3 regions of the Erwinia sp. 009765445 genome follow, and region 2 is predicted to be linked to each of the others. Evidence: predicted binding sites of a transcription regulator. Region 2 holds the regulator's gene; each other region holds the start of a gene.

Region 1 (4,291 bases), on a different contig from region 2:
CTGGATCCAGACCTGGTGAGCCATGGTCACGCCTTCGGCATAACCCACGCCACCCAGAGAAGAGGAAGCGAACACACCAGTCAGGATACAGCCCACGATGCCACACACGCCGTGTACACCGAACACATCACAAGGGTCATCCACGCGCAGCCATTTCTTCAGGGTGGTCACACCCCACAGGCCAGCCAGCCCCCCCACAATACCGATAATCAACGCACCGCCAACACCCACATAACCACAAGCTGGGGTAATAGCCACCAGACCGGCAATCACGCCAGAGCAAACGCCCAGCAGTGAAGGTTTGCCGCGCAGAGCCCACTCACCGAAGGTCCAGCTCAGCATCGCACCGGCAGTTGCCATTACGGTGTTCAGGAAGGCCAGGCCCGCGATTTCATTGGCTGCACTGGCGGAGCCAGCGTTAAAGCCGAACCAGCCCACATACAGAATTGCGGTACCGGTGAAGACCATTGGCAGATTGTGTGGTTTAAAGGCTTCTTTACCAAAACCAGCACGTTTGCCCACCAGATAAGCCCCAACCAGGCCAGCCACAGCGGCGTTGATGTGCACCACAGTACCGCCCGCGAAGTCCAGCGCGCCGTCCTGAGCCAGCAGACCACCTGACCACACCATATGGGCAATAGGCAGATAGGAAAAGGTCAGCCAGATCGCCACAAAAATCAGTACCGCGGAGAAGCGAACACGTTCAGCGATTGAACCAACAATCAGCCCCACGGTGATACATGCGAAAGAAGCCTGGAAAGAGACGTGGATATACTGATAGAAAGTGCCAACCAGTGCGGTCAGCTGGATGTTTTTCAACATCGCCATGCTGAAGCCGCCGAAGAAGGCATTACCTTCACTGAAGGCCAGTGAATAGCCGTAAACCATCCACAGCACGCAAACCATAGCGAAGGTCACGGAGACCTGGGTCATCATCGATAGCACGTTTTTAGCGCGGATCAGGCCGCCGTAAAACAGGGCAATGCCGGGTAACGTCATAAACAACACCAGCGCGGTGCAAATCATCATAAAGGCGTTGTCGGCTTTATCTACCACCACCGGTGCTGCCGCCATCGCGAGCGACGGTAACAGGGTCAGGCTGGCAAGGCCAAATACAGCGAGTTTTTTGTTCATTTTATCCCATCCCATCACAATTCTTAGCCCCGAGATTACAGTGCGGCTTCGTCAGTTTCGCCAGTACGGATACGAATGACTCGCTGCAGTTCTGCAACAAAGATCTTACCGTCACCAATTTTACCGGTGTATGCAGCTTTGCTAATCACATCAATCACTTCATCAAGCTGATCGTCTGCAATCGCAATGTCTATTTTTACTTTTGGCAGGAAGTTCACGCTGTACTCAGCACCGCGATAAAGCTCTGCATGCCCTTTCTGGCGACCAAAACCTTTCACTTCGGTTACGGTCAGCCCCTGAATACCGATAGAGGACAGTGCTTCACGCACGTCTTCTAATTTAAACGGTTTGATTACCACGGTAACCAGCTTCATACGATCCCCTCCAGGTATTAAAAACAGTTGTTTCGCCCGACATGGACTGATTAAAGCAAAGGCTGTGCCATATATTTAAAAATGGCATTTTTCAGACGATTAGTCAGTCCGGCTCTGAGTCTGCCCCTCGCTGCTAAATTTCGCATATGCCTTTGGGGGATAAAGCAGCCACAAAAAACGCACCATAAAGGTGCGTAATGATTCAAGGCTGTGCAAAAGACCATTTTAAGGTCGGTTCGCGCCTGTTATTGGTGCAGCGAGACGGTCAGATTTTCAGTGCTTCACCAGCCTCCAGCTCTTCTCCGACCAGCTGTAACTGATACATTTGCCAGTAGCGCCCCTGTTTCTCCAGCAGCTCCCGGTGGCTCCCCTGCTCCACGGCACGGCCACGGTGCAACACCAGAATGGTGTCCGCCTCGGTAATGGTGGAAAGACGGTGGGCAATGACCACCAGCGTGGTCTGCTGGCGAACCGCCCGCAGAGCTTTCTGAATAGCCTGCTCAGTGCCGGAATCGATGTTGGCCGTGGCTTCATCAAGGATCAGGATTTCCGGTGCGGCCACCAGCACACGGGCCATGGCCAGCAACTGTTTCTGCCCGACCGACAGAGTGTTACCCTGCTCACCCAGCCGGGTATGAATGCCGTCAGCCAGGCCTCTTGCCAGCCCTGCCAGCTGCACCGTTTCCAGAGCCTGCCACACCGCCTCTTCACTGATATCCCGCCCGAGCGTAACATTGGCAAAGAAAGTGTCGGCCAGCACCACCGGATCCTGCTGTACCATTGCCACACTCTGCCTCAGTGCACTGTGGGTGAGCGAAGTAAGCGGCCTTCCATCAAGGCGAATTTCACCCTGAACGATGGGGTAATACCCCATCATCAGGTTGGCGAGGGTGCTTTTTCCGCTGCCGGTGTGCCCCACCAGCGCCACAAAGTTTCGGGACGGCACCTGCAGGTTGATATCGCTGAGAACGTTGCGGTCGTCGCGATAGGCAAAGGTCAGATTTTCGATATCGATGGTCCCCGACGTCAACGGCCGGGTATCACTGCCATAGCGCTGGCGCGGCGCATCCATCAGCTCAAAGATCCGCTCGCCTGCCACCACTGCCTGCTGCAACATCGACTGCTGAGTGGTCAGCTCGATCAGCGGCTCATTCAACCTGCCGAGATAGCTGATAAACGCATAGAGCACGCCCACTTCAAAGCTGCCTCCGGAAGAGAAGCCAAACAGCATAAGCAACCCGCAGAGGATCAGCGCGGAGAACAAACTGAGCAGCGGACGCAGCAGGAAGCCGTCCAGTCGCAGTGTCTCCATCCTTGCCAGATAGTGGGAACGGCTGGCCTCGCCCATTCGTTCTCCAAAGCGGGCCTGCTGGCGGAACTGCTGGATCACACTCATCCCATTAATCACTTCATTGAAGCCGTTATTGATATCGGCCAGATAACTACGCACCCGACGCACAATTGGTGTGCTGTAACGCTGGTAGATCAACATGACGGCGATCACTGCCGGGAAGATGGCGAGAGCGACCAACGCCATCCGCCAGTCCAGACTGAACATCGCCACCAGCATTGCACCAATAAGCGCGGCGCTGCGTAGCACGGTCGCCACCACCGTGACGTAGAGGTCGCGGACCACTTCAGTATCGTTGGTCACGCGGGAAATTATTTGCCCGACTGGCTGAGTATCAAAGGCGCTCAGAGGCTGTCGCAGTGCGGCATCCATCACGTCCGTACGCAGGCGCTGAACCACCCCGACAGCGGCCTGGTTGAACAGCAGCGACTGCCAGTAATGCAGCGAGGCCGCAAGGATTTGCAGCAGGATAAAGCTGACTGCCAGACCGGCCACCAGCCCCACCGGCATACGGTGTTTTGCCACCATATTGTCGATAAAATAGCTGACCAGCACCGGGCCAAGCACTTCCGCCGCCGCCGCGATCCACAGCAACAGTACCGCCAGCCCGAGGGATTTACGCCACGGCGATCCATAACTCAACAGCCTTTTTAACGTCGGCCAGAGTTGGGGCAGATTAGCCATGGGGAACCCCCTTCTCGATTTCATCTTCGTCCAGGGCGGCTTCAAGTTGCTGATAACGATACATATCCTGATACCAACCGCTTTGCACAGCCAGGTCTTCGTGCCGGCCGCGCTGGGCCACAGCGCCATTCTGCATCACCAGAATTTCACTGGCTTCAGTCAGTGCCGAGAGCCGGTGAGCGCTGATAATTACCGTTCTTCCTGCTCCCCACCTCCGGAGGTTATGCAGGATCAGATGCTCGGTGCGGCCATCCACTGCCGAAAGCGCATCATCGAGGATCAGGATTTCGGCATCCAGCAGCAGCGCCCTGGCAATGGAGATGCGCTGCTTCTGCCCGCCGGACAACATCACGCCACGCTCGCCGACTTCGGTCTCGTAACCCTGCGGCAGCCGCAGAATGTCATCATGAACGTTGGCCAGTCTTGCGGCCTGTTCAATGTCTACCCGGCTGGCCGCAGGACGCCCCAGCGCAATATTGTTGGCTACCGTATCAGAGAACAGGAAAGGGGTCTGGCTGACCACCGCCATCCGGCTGCGCCAGCTGTCCAGCCGGATCTGCGGCAGCGGAATGCCGTGGTAGCGAATATCGCCCTGAGCGATATCAAAGTGGCGCTGGATCAGACTCAGCAGGGTACTTTTTCCTGAGCCGGTCGGGCCGCACAACCCCAGCATCTGGCCAGGTTTAACGCTGGCATTCACGTGGCGCAATGAAGGTCTGGCACCGGGATAGCAGAACTCGCGGATGGC
Region 2 (4,291 bases):
GCAGGTCATTTTCTTCATCAATGGCGCTTTCCAGCGACAGATTTTTACTTGAAAGAGGGTGCAGACGACGGGTGTCGCTGTAGCGGCGGATCAACGTATTGCGATCGGCATCCAGGAACAGCAGCTGCGGAGAAAAACTGTCGGGCAGGCTGGTCAGGGCTTTTTCGAACACTTCCGGCGATTCCGGCATATTCCTGACGTCAATACTGACCGCCGCAGACATATTGCGATCGGACAGGGAATTTGCCAGTTCGGGCAGCAGCACCACGGGAAGGTTATCCACGCAGTAAAAGCCCATATCTTCAAGTGCCCGTAATGCCACGGACTTACCAGAACCGGAACGACCGCTGACGATCATCAGCACCATGACTTAATCTCCTGATTTTTCCTGCTCTGTCGGGCTTTCCGCCATGATTTCAAACAGCTCTTCATCGCTTTGTGCAGCCCGCAGCCGACGGCAGACGGTTTTATCAGCAAGGCGTTTTGCTACCAGTGACAGGGTATGCAGATGCGTCTTGCACTGGTCTGCGGGGACCAGCAACGCAAACAGCAGGTCCACCGGCTGATTATCAATGGCATCGAAGGCGATGGGCTGGTCGAGGCGGATAAAAACGCCCACCGCGCGCAGCGTATCTTCAACCAGCTTACCGTGGGGGATGGCGATACCGTTGCCGATACCGGTACTGCCCATCCGCTCGCGGGTCAGGATCGCTTCGAAGATAGTCTGGTGCGGGAGGTTCAGCTGTTTGGCTGCCAACTCGCTAATAATTTCCAGCGCCCGCTTTTTACTCTGGCAATGTACGCCGCTGCGGGTGCAGGACAGACTCAGTACCGAGCTCAGTTCCAGTGTTAAGTCATTGTTCATCATAGTTTCACTTACGTGTTCACTTCCGCCTGGTAAGATGGCTGACTTCTGTGGTTCCGGTTCAACCCGGTCAGCTGCACATGCCTTATTGATTAACGGCCCGTACCCCAGTAACAGAGTACGAGCCGGAACCTCTTACGTCACCTTCAATCTCACATGAGGGTGACGCAAAAATAATCAATGCCTGGGTGAAATTTAGTGCTGCTTCAGCTTGTCTTTGTGTTTATTAAGTTGGCGTGTCAGCTTGTCTATCAGGCCGTCAATCGCCGCGTACATATCTTTCTCTTCCGAGGTGGCATGCAACTCACCGCCGTTCACATGCAGGGTTGCGTCGGCAACCTGAGTGACTTTTTCAACCTTGAGAACAATATAAACCTGATTAATCCGGTCAAAATATTGCTCCAGTTTGGCGAACTTAGCCGTGACAAATTCACGTAATGGCTTAGTGATCTCTACGTTTAGCCCAGTAATATTGAGTTGCATACGGTCTTCCTTATCTGTTCGTTCAGACCAGCTGTTTGCGCTGGTTTGAGGGCGGGATGGATAAAGACTCTCGGTACTTTGCGACGGTGCGGCGTGCCACCATGATCCCCTGATCGGAGAGCAGGGTGGTCAGCTTGCTGTCACTAAGAGGTTTGGCGGGATTCTCCGCCGAGATTAATTTTTTCACCAGTGCACGGATGGCAGTGGAGGAAGCCTCGCCGCCGCCTTCGGTATTGACGTGGCTGGAGAAAAAATACTTCAATTCAAAAATGCCGCGCGGGCTGTGCAGGTATTTTTGCGTGGTGACGCGGGAGATTGTTGACTCATGCATATCCACGGCGGTGGCAATGTCTGCCAGCACCATTGGTCGCATAAACTCTTCTCCCTGCTCAAAGAATGCCTGCTGCTGATCGACGATGCAGCGTGTCACCTTCAGCAGTGTATCGTTGCGGCTTTCCAGGCTTTTAATCAGCCATTTCGCTTCCTGCAGGTTGCTGCGGATAAACTGGTTATCGCTGTCATTGCGGGTGGAGCCCCCCAGCGAAGCGTAGTGCTGGTTGATCTTCAGCCGGGGAACACTGTCGGCGTTGAGATCGACCGTCCAGCGTGTACCGATCTTGCGCACCAGCACGTCAGGAATAACATACTCAGGTTCAGTGGTGTTGATCGACTGCCCCGGACGGGGATCCAGTGACTGGATCAGCTGCATAGCGTTTTTCAGCACGTCCTCTTTCAGACGGGTTACACGCATTAAGCTGCGGAAATCGTGGTTGGCCAGCAAATCCAGATGCTCGCTGACAATCAGGCGAGCCTCTTTGAGGAAGGGCAGTTCCGGCGCGAATTGAGAAAGCTGTACCAGCAGGCAGTCCCGCAGGTCGCGGGCGCAGACGCCGACCGGATCAAAACGCTGTACGCGCTTCAATACAGCTTCTATTTCATCCAGCGACAGCTCATCGTTACCGATGCTCTCCAGAATCTCATCCAGTGACACGGTCAGATAGCCGGTATCATCCACGGCATCAACAATGGAGGTGGCAATGGCGCGGTCAGTGTCGGTAAACGGCGTCAGTTCGACCTGCCACATCAGATAATCCTGCAGCGTCTGAGTGGTTTCTCCCTGATAAACGGGAAGTTCGTCATCGTGATAATCGGTACCGGTTCCTGACGGAGTTCCTGCGGTGTAGATCTCATCCCAGGTTGCATCCAGCGGCAGCTCTTCCGGCATATCCTTTTGTTCTAACGCCTCACGGGTATCAAGCGCTTCTTTTTCCTGATACTCCCGCGAGTCCACTTCCTCATGAATATCGGTTTGTTCAAGCAACGGGTTGCTTTCCAGCGCCAGCTGAATTTCCTGCTGTAGTTCAAGCGTAGAGAGTTGCAGCAGACGAATGGCCTGCTGCAATTGTGGCGTCATGGCAAGCTGTTGGCTAAGCCTGAGTTGCAAACCTTGCTTCATATTCAGGATACAAATTCCTCAAAAATCTTACCTGGTTTGAACACCTTATCAGAGTCTGAACTCTTCGCCCAAGTAGACTCGCTTAACTTGTTCATCTTCCAGAATTTGCTCCGGCGAACCGTGAGCAATCAGATGCCCCTGGCTGACAATGTAAGCCCGCTCACAAACCGCCAGCGTTTCACGCACGTTGTGGTCGGTGATCAATACGCCCAGCCCGCTGTCGCGCAGGTGTTCAATAATCTTTTTGATATCGATAACGGAAATCGGATCAACACCGGCAAAGGGTTCATCCAGCAGGATAAATTTCGGATTGGCTGCCAGTGCACGGGCGATCTCCACGCGGCGACGTTCACCGCCCGATAGCGCCTGACCCATGCTGTTGCGCAGGTGTTCGATGTGGAACTCATTCATCAGCTCGTTAGCGCGATCCTCACGCTGTTCCGTGGTCAGATCGTCACGGATCTGCAGAACGGCCATCAGGTTATCGTAAACGCTCAGGCGACGAAAAATAGAGGCTTCCTGCGGCAGATAGCCAATACCCCGGCGGGCGCGGGCATGCAGTGGCAGAATACTGATGTCATCATCATCAATGATGATGCGGCCTGCATCACGAGGCACTATGCCCACGACCATGTAGAAGGTGGTGGTTTTACCCGCCCCGTTAGGGCCCAGCAGGCCAACAATCTCGCCGGATTTCACCTGCAAGCTGACATCTTCGACTACGCGGCGGCCCTTATAGGCCTTCGCCAGGTTTTCTGCAATTAAAGTCGCCATAACTGATTATTTACTCTTATTCTGTCCGGTTGACTGGGTGCCTTTGTCCTGCAGCTGCGAAGGAACCAGTACGGTGGTGACTCGCTTGCCGGTATTGCCATAGGCCTGCATTTTCTGCTCTTTCACCAGATAGGTGATGCGGTCGCCCTTCACATTGCTGTCCAGCTGCTCAAGATAGGCATTGCCAGTCAGCTCAACAAAATCTTTCGCCAGCTCATAGTGCATCTTAAGAGCATGGCCTTTCACCGGCTTACCGTTGTCCTGCATCTGGTAGAATGTGGCAGGGGTGCCGTAAGCATCAACAATTGTTTTATTACTGTCGCCGCCGGGGCGGGTTACCACCACTTTATCGGCGGTGATTTTGATCGAACCCTGAGTAACGATGACGTTGCCAGTGAAGGTCGCCACGTTGCCCTGCATATCCAGAGCCTGATTTTCAGAGTCCACGTTGACCGGTTTGTCCGAGTCGCCCGTCAGGGCGAAGGCTGGCAGGCTGGCAGCCAGCAGCAGGCCGAGCGTCAGAAACTTAAGGTTGTTTCGCATTTTGAATTTCATAGGAGGTTTTGACCTTTTCAATCAACTCGGCAGTTTTCTTCCGTAAATTCCCACGCATCTTCATGCCGGTAGAGTTAAAGCTACTGCCATAAAGTGTCACCTGGTCGTCTGAAGTGACATCCTGTGTGACGAGGTTTACTACGGCGTTATCGGTTTTA
Region 3 (4,291 bases), on a different contig from region 2:
GCAGCAGCGTGTCGAGGCGGTAATATTCCCGCACCGAATCTTCGTCCTGCTCGGTGAGATAGCGCGTGACATCCAGCAGCCTCGCCGTGCAGTCGGCCCGCTCCAGCAGCGTACCGAGGCGAATAAAGCTCATCGCATCGCCGCGCATCAGCGTGCCAAACATCGCGCCACGAAACAGATGCGAACGCTCTTTTACCCAGTCAAAAAAAGCATCCGCTCCGCTGCTGTTGATCCCTTTGCGCCGCAGTTTCCTCAGCTCTATCCAGCTGGAGTTGATGCTCTCCCACACTTCGGACGAGAGGCTGCCACGCACCGCATGGGCGTTGTTCCAGGCCGATTCCCAGCAGCTGAAAATACTGCCGGGGTTACGATCGTCGAGGACAAAAAAGCTGAACAACTGTGGCATTGCCAGCTTGTCATTTAACGTCCAGAACAGTTCGCCAGTGCTGGTGAGATTCAGCGGTACCCGCAGCTCGTCATCATGGCTGCTGCGCACCGGCATCAGCGATAGCCGGTTGGTGACGTCCAGCACGCGGGCAATGTTTTCGGCACGCTCTAAATAGCGGGCCATCCAGTACAGGCCACTGGCCGTGCGACTCAGCATGCGTCATCCTCCAGAACCCAGGTATCCTTGGTGCCACCGCCCTGCGATGAGTTCACTACCAGCGAACCTTCCGTCAGTGCCACACGTGTCAGGCCCCCCGGCACCAGGCGGATTTCCGCTCCGCTGAGGGCAAACGGACGCAAATCGATATGCCGGGGTGCCAGCCCCTGCTCCACAAATGTCGGGCAGGTGGAGAGCGCCAGCGTGTTCTGGGCAATGTAGTTTTGTGGCCGGGCAATCAGCAGCGTGCGAAACTCTTCTAACTGCTGCTTGCTGGCTACGGGGCCAATCAGCATGCCATAGCCCCCTGCGCCGTGAACCTCTTTCACCACCAGTTGCGGCAGGTTAGCGAGTACCCACGAAAGCTCATCGGGACGGCGGCATTGCCAGGTCGGGACATTATTCAGGATCGGCTCTTCGGAGAGATAGAACTTCACCATATCCGGTACGTAAGGATAGATGGATTTATCGTCCGCCACGCCGGTGCCTATGGCATTAGCCAGCACCACATTTCCGGCACGATAAACGGAGAGCAGCCCCGGTACGCCGAGCATAGAGTCCGCACGGAAAGCCAGCGGATCGAGGAAGGCATCGTCCACGCGACGGTAGATAACATCGACTTTGCACGGTCCGGCAGTGGTGCGCATCATCACTGCCCCATCTTTCACAAACAGGTCAGCACTTTCCACCAGCTCCACGCCCATCTGCTGCGCCAAGAAGCTGTGCTCAAAGTAGGCGCTGTTAAAGCGGCCTGGTGTCAGCACAACCACCACCGGATCGTTCACCGGCGAGCTTTCCCGCAGCGTCTGCAACAGATGCGACGGATAGCGCTCCACCGGCGCAATGCGCTGCTGCGCAAACAGCTCCGGGTAAAGACGCATCATCATTTTGCGGTTTTCCAGCATGTAGGAGACGCCGGATGGCGTGCGCAGATTGTCCTCCAGCACGTAGTATTCGCCATCGCTGTTGCGCACCATATCCACGCCACAAATGTGCGCGTAAATATCACGGTGCAGGTTCAGCCCCTGCATACAGGGTTGATACTGATCGTTAACCAGCACCTGCTCCGCCGGGACGATCCCCGCTTTCAGAATGTGCTGCTCGTGGTAGATATCGTGAAGGAATGCGTTGAGGGCCTGCACCCGCTGGCGGATGCCTTTGTCCAGCATCACCCATTCGCTGCCAGGGATAATGCGCGGGACGCTGTCGAAAGGGATCAGGCGTTCGGCCCCCCCATCCTGTCCGTAGACATTGAAAGTGATACCAACGCGGTGAAACAGCAGTTCGGCCTCTTCCCGCTTGCGGGCGAAGGCCTCCTGGTCAGCCTGCTTCAGCCAGTGCCAGTAGTCGCGATAATGCTGGCGATACTGGCCATCGCCCAGCAGCATTTCATCATAAAAGCCTGAAGCTGATTCATAGCCTTGATTCATGATTTCCCTTCCACTGTCGGTGAACCCATCAGAGATCTGCACAAAGCGTGCCAGCACGATTACCCGTGATGAGAGGCCAGCACGCAAGCGATACTGCAGGCCACGAGGCTGTCAGAACGGGTGGATATTGTCCCTGAAGGAAGCGCAGAAAGGGGAACGCACCATGACAGTGCGTTCCGCAGCAGGCTTTAATCGTTAGCTAATGGGTGCCAGATTTCAGTGACGGCTCCTTCGCCGCCGGTGATTGGGTCCTGCTGCGGCATCGGCACACGTTTAATCTCTACTATAGACTGGTTCACCCTCTCCTGCTCGTCACGAAGGGTTTCGGGCATCATGCCGCGCGGGTAAGCCCCAACGGCAAAGAAGTCATCGCTGGCGGCCAGTTGCTGATGCCCCACGCCAGCCGGGATCAGCACCGCATCGCCTGCATGCAGCGTCACTGCCCGACCGGTTTCGCCGCCAAACAGGATCTGCGCCCACCCGGCCCCCACGCCAAGCAGCTCATGGGTATTCGGGTGATAGTGAGTGTAGGGGTAAACAGGATAGCGCCAGCGCGGCAGCCACTGATTGCGGGCAAACAGGTCTTCAAAATAGCGGGCGATATCTTCCTCTTCTCGCGGCACAACCATCGGATAGATAATCAGCGGCAGCGGGTTATTGGGCACGCCGCTGGCAGGCTGGAAGGTCATATATTGCGGGTTGGATGATGCACCGGCAGAAAACGTTCCGGCGGCAAAAGACATCATGGTGAGTAAGCTACCAGCATGGGGCAACATAACGGCCTCTCCTGTTGTCTGGTGGTAAAGCAGGGTGGTTGTTTGTTAATTAATTGTGGCACCTGATAGTAAAGATGCAATCACTGCCGCTGGGCTTTGATCACATAACACATTAATTTAATGAAACTTAAGTCAAATCAACTGCCGGCGCTTCGGGTGTTGTGCTGGGGGGCTAAGCAAGAGGGAAGACAGGAAATAACCGGTGGGTAGATTTCCCACCGGCTGAGCCAAAAATCAACTCAAGGGGCCCTGACAGGTTTACCTGATACGGTCAGCCGCAGGTTTAACGACGTTAACCCCGTGATGACCATAAAACTGATAGAGAGTGTTGGCAGCCGCTTTGGTCAGTACCAGAATCTCAATGCGGCGGTTGCGGGCAGAGAGAGGCTGGTCGGGATCCAGCAGCATGTTGTCGGCCATGGCATTGACCTGCAGTACGCGCTGCGGCTCCAGTCCACCCCGCTCGAGGACACGTCTGGCGGCCAGCGCACGATCGCCGGAGAGGTTCCAGTTGTTGTACGTGGCGTTGTTGTGATAGTTAGCTGAATCGGTGTGGCCAGTGATCATCACCTGGTTAACGCCCACTGCGCTTGATGATGGTGGTGGAGTGAGCCCCCTTTCTCATCGCCCGCTCTCATTCATCTGGTTCACCCAACTGTCGAGCGTTGCAAAAGTCGGTTTACTCTCCAGCGGCAGCATTTTGCGCCCGGCATCCACCGCCAGCAGCGTCGGCTTACCGGCCACGTGATTGACCAGCACCGTACGGATACAGACAAATACCGTCATGCGCTTTTTCATGCACTGCTCCATGGCGTTAGCCAGCGGATCCATCAGGCAGTAACAGAAGAACACCCCAAGGAAAGTCCCGACCAGCGCGGCCGCCACCTTCAGGCCGATCAGCGCGATCGAGCCGTCGATAGACTGCATGGTAATGATGATCCCCAATACCGCAGCACAGATACCAAAGCCCGGCATTGCCTCGGCGGTGCGCTGCAAAGAGCGGGAAGGCACCATCAGCTCCTCTTCCAGCGCTTCAATCTCCGATTCGAGGATCCCCTCCATTTCATGCTCGTTGATTTTCCCCATCGCCATCAGGCGGAAGTTATCGGAGATGAAAGTGATAAATCCTTTGTCTTTCAGGATCATCGGATACTTCTGGAACAGCGAACTGTTCTCCGGTACTTCAATGTGTTCATCCAGCGCCTTCAGGCCGCCATCCTGCACCAGCTCCAGCAACTCGTACATCATCAGCAACAGTTGCTGCTGAAATGCTCCGCCCTGCTCGTCCTTACGCACCGCAGATTTTATCTGCCGCCACATCGCCTTCAGCACGTGGGCCGGGTTGGCAATCACCATCGCCCCGGCACCTGCGCCGAGGATGATGATCAGTTCGCCAGGCTGCCAGAAAGAGGCCAGCCGCCCGCCAGACTCCAGAAAGCCCCCGACCACGCAGCCGAGGACAATGATCAATCCAAGTAGTT

What was found. The regulator sigma-54, encoded in region 2, starts transcription at its own class of promoters, with help from an activator protein. The targets are predictions, from matches to a motif close to GTTGGCACANNTTTCGCTNT.
Region 1: a site for sigma-54 is predicted at 1,561-1,580, ahead of glnK (P-II family nitrogen regulator). Genes of this name have one in related genera too.
Region 3: a site for sigma-54 is predicted at 2,070-2,089, ahead of AC3Y5R_RS09400 (circularly permuted type 2 ATP-grasp protein). Genes of this name have one in related genera too.

The regions. Positions count from the first base shown of each region.
Region 1 is NZ_JBYUWC010000006.1:21,740-26,030, reverse strand. Features, by position in the region: gene amtB (ammonium transporter AmtB) at 1-1,134, opposite strand, end outside; gene glnK (P-II family nitrogen regulator) at 1,170-1,508, opposite strand; gene AC3Y5R_RS07480 (SmdB family multidrug efflux ABC transporter permease/ATP-binding protein) at 1,774-3,543, opposite strand; gene AC3Y5R_RS07475 (SmdA family multidrug ABC transporter permease/ATP-binding protein) at 3,536-4,291, opposite strand, start outside.
Region 2 is NZ_JBYUWC010000014.1:59,378-63,668, forward strand. Features, by position in the region: gene rapZ (RNase adapter RapZ) at 1-367, opposite strand, end outside; gene ptsN (PTS IIA-like nitrogen regulatory protein PtsN) at 371-865, opposite strand; gene hpf (ribosome hibernation promoting factor) at 1,061-1,348, opposite strand; gene rpoN (RNA polymerase factor sigma-54) at 1,371-2,804, opposite strand; gene lptB (LPS export ABC transporter ATP-binding protein) at 2,853-3,578, opposite strand; gene lptA (lipopolysaccharide ABC transporter substrate-binding protein LptA) at 3,585-4,133, opposite strand; gene lptC (LPS export ABC transporter periplasmic protein LptC) at 4,105-4,291, opposite strand, start outside.
Region 3 is NZ_JBYUWC010000007.1:110,565-114,855, forward strand. Features, by position in the region: gene AC3Y5R_RS09395 (alpha-E domain-containing protein) at 1-604, opposite strand, end outside; gene AC3Y5R_RS09400 (circularly permuted type 2 ATP-grasp protein) at 598-2,034, opposite strand; gene AC3Y5R_RS09405 (cupin domain-containing protein) at 2,223-2,810, opposite strand; partial or broken gene AC3Y5R_RS09410 (OmpA family protein) at 3,069-3,386, opposite strand; gene motA (flagellar motor stator protein MotA) at 3,432-4,291, opposite strand, start outside.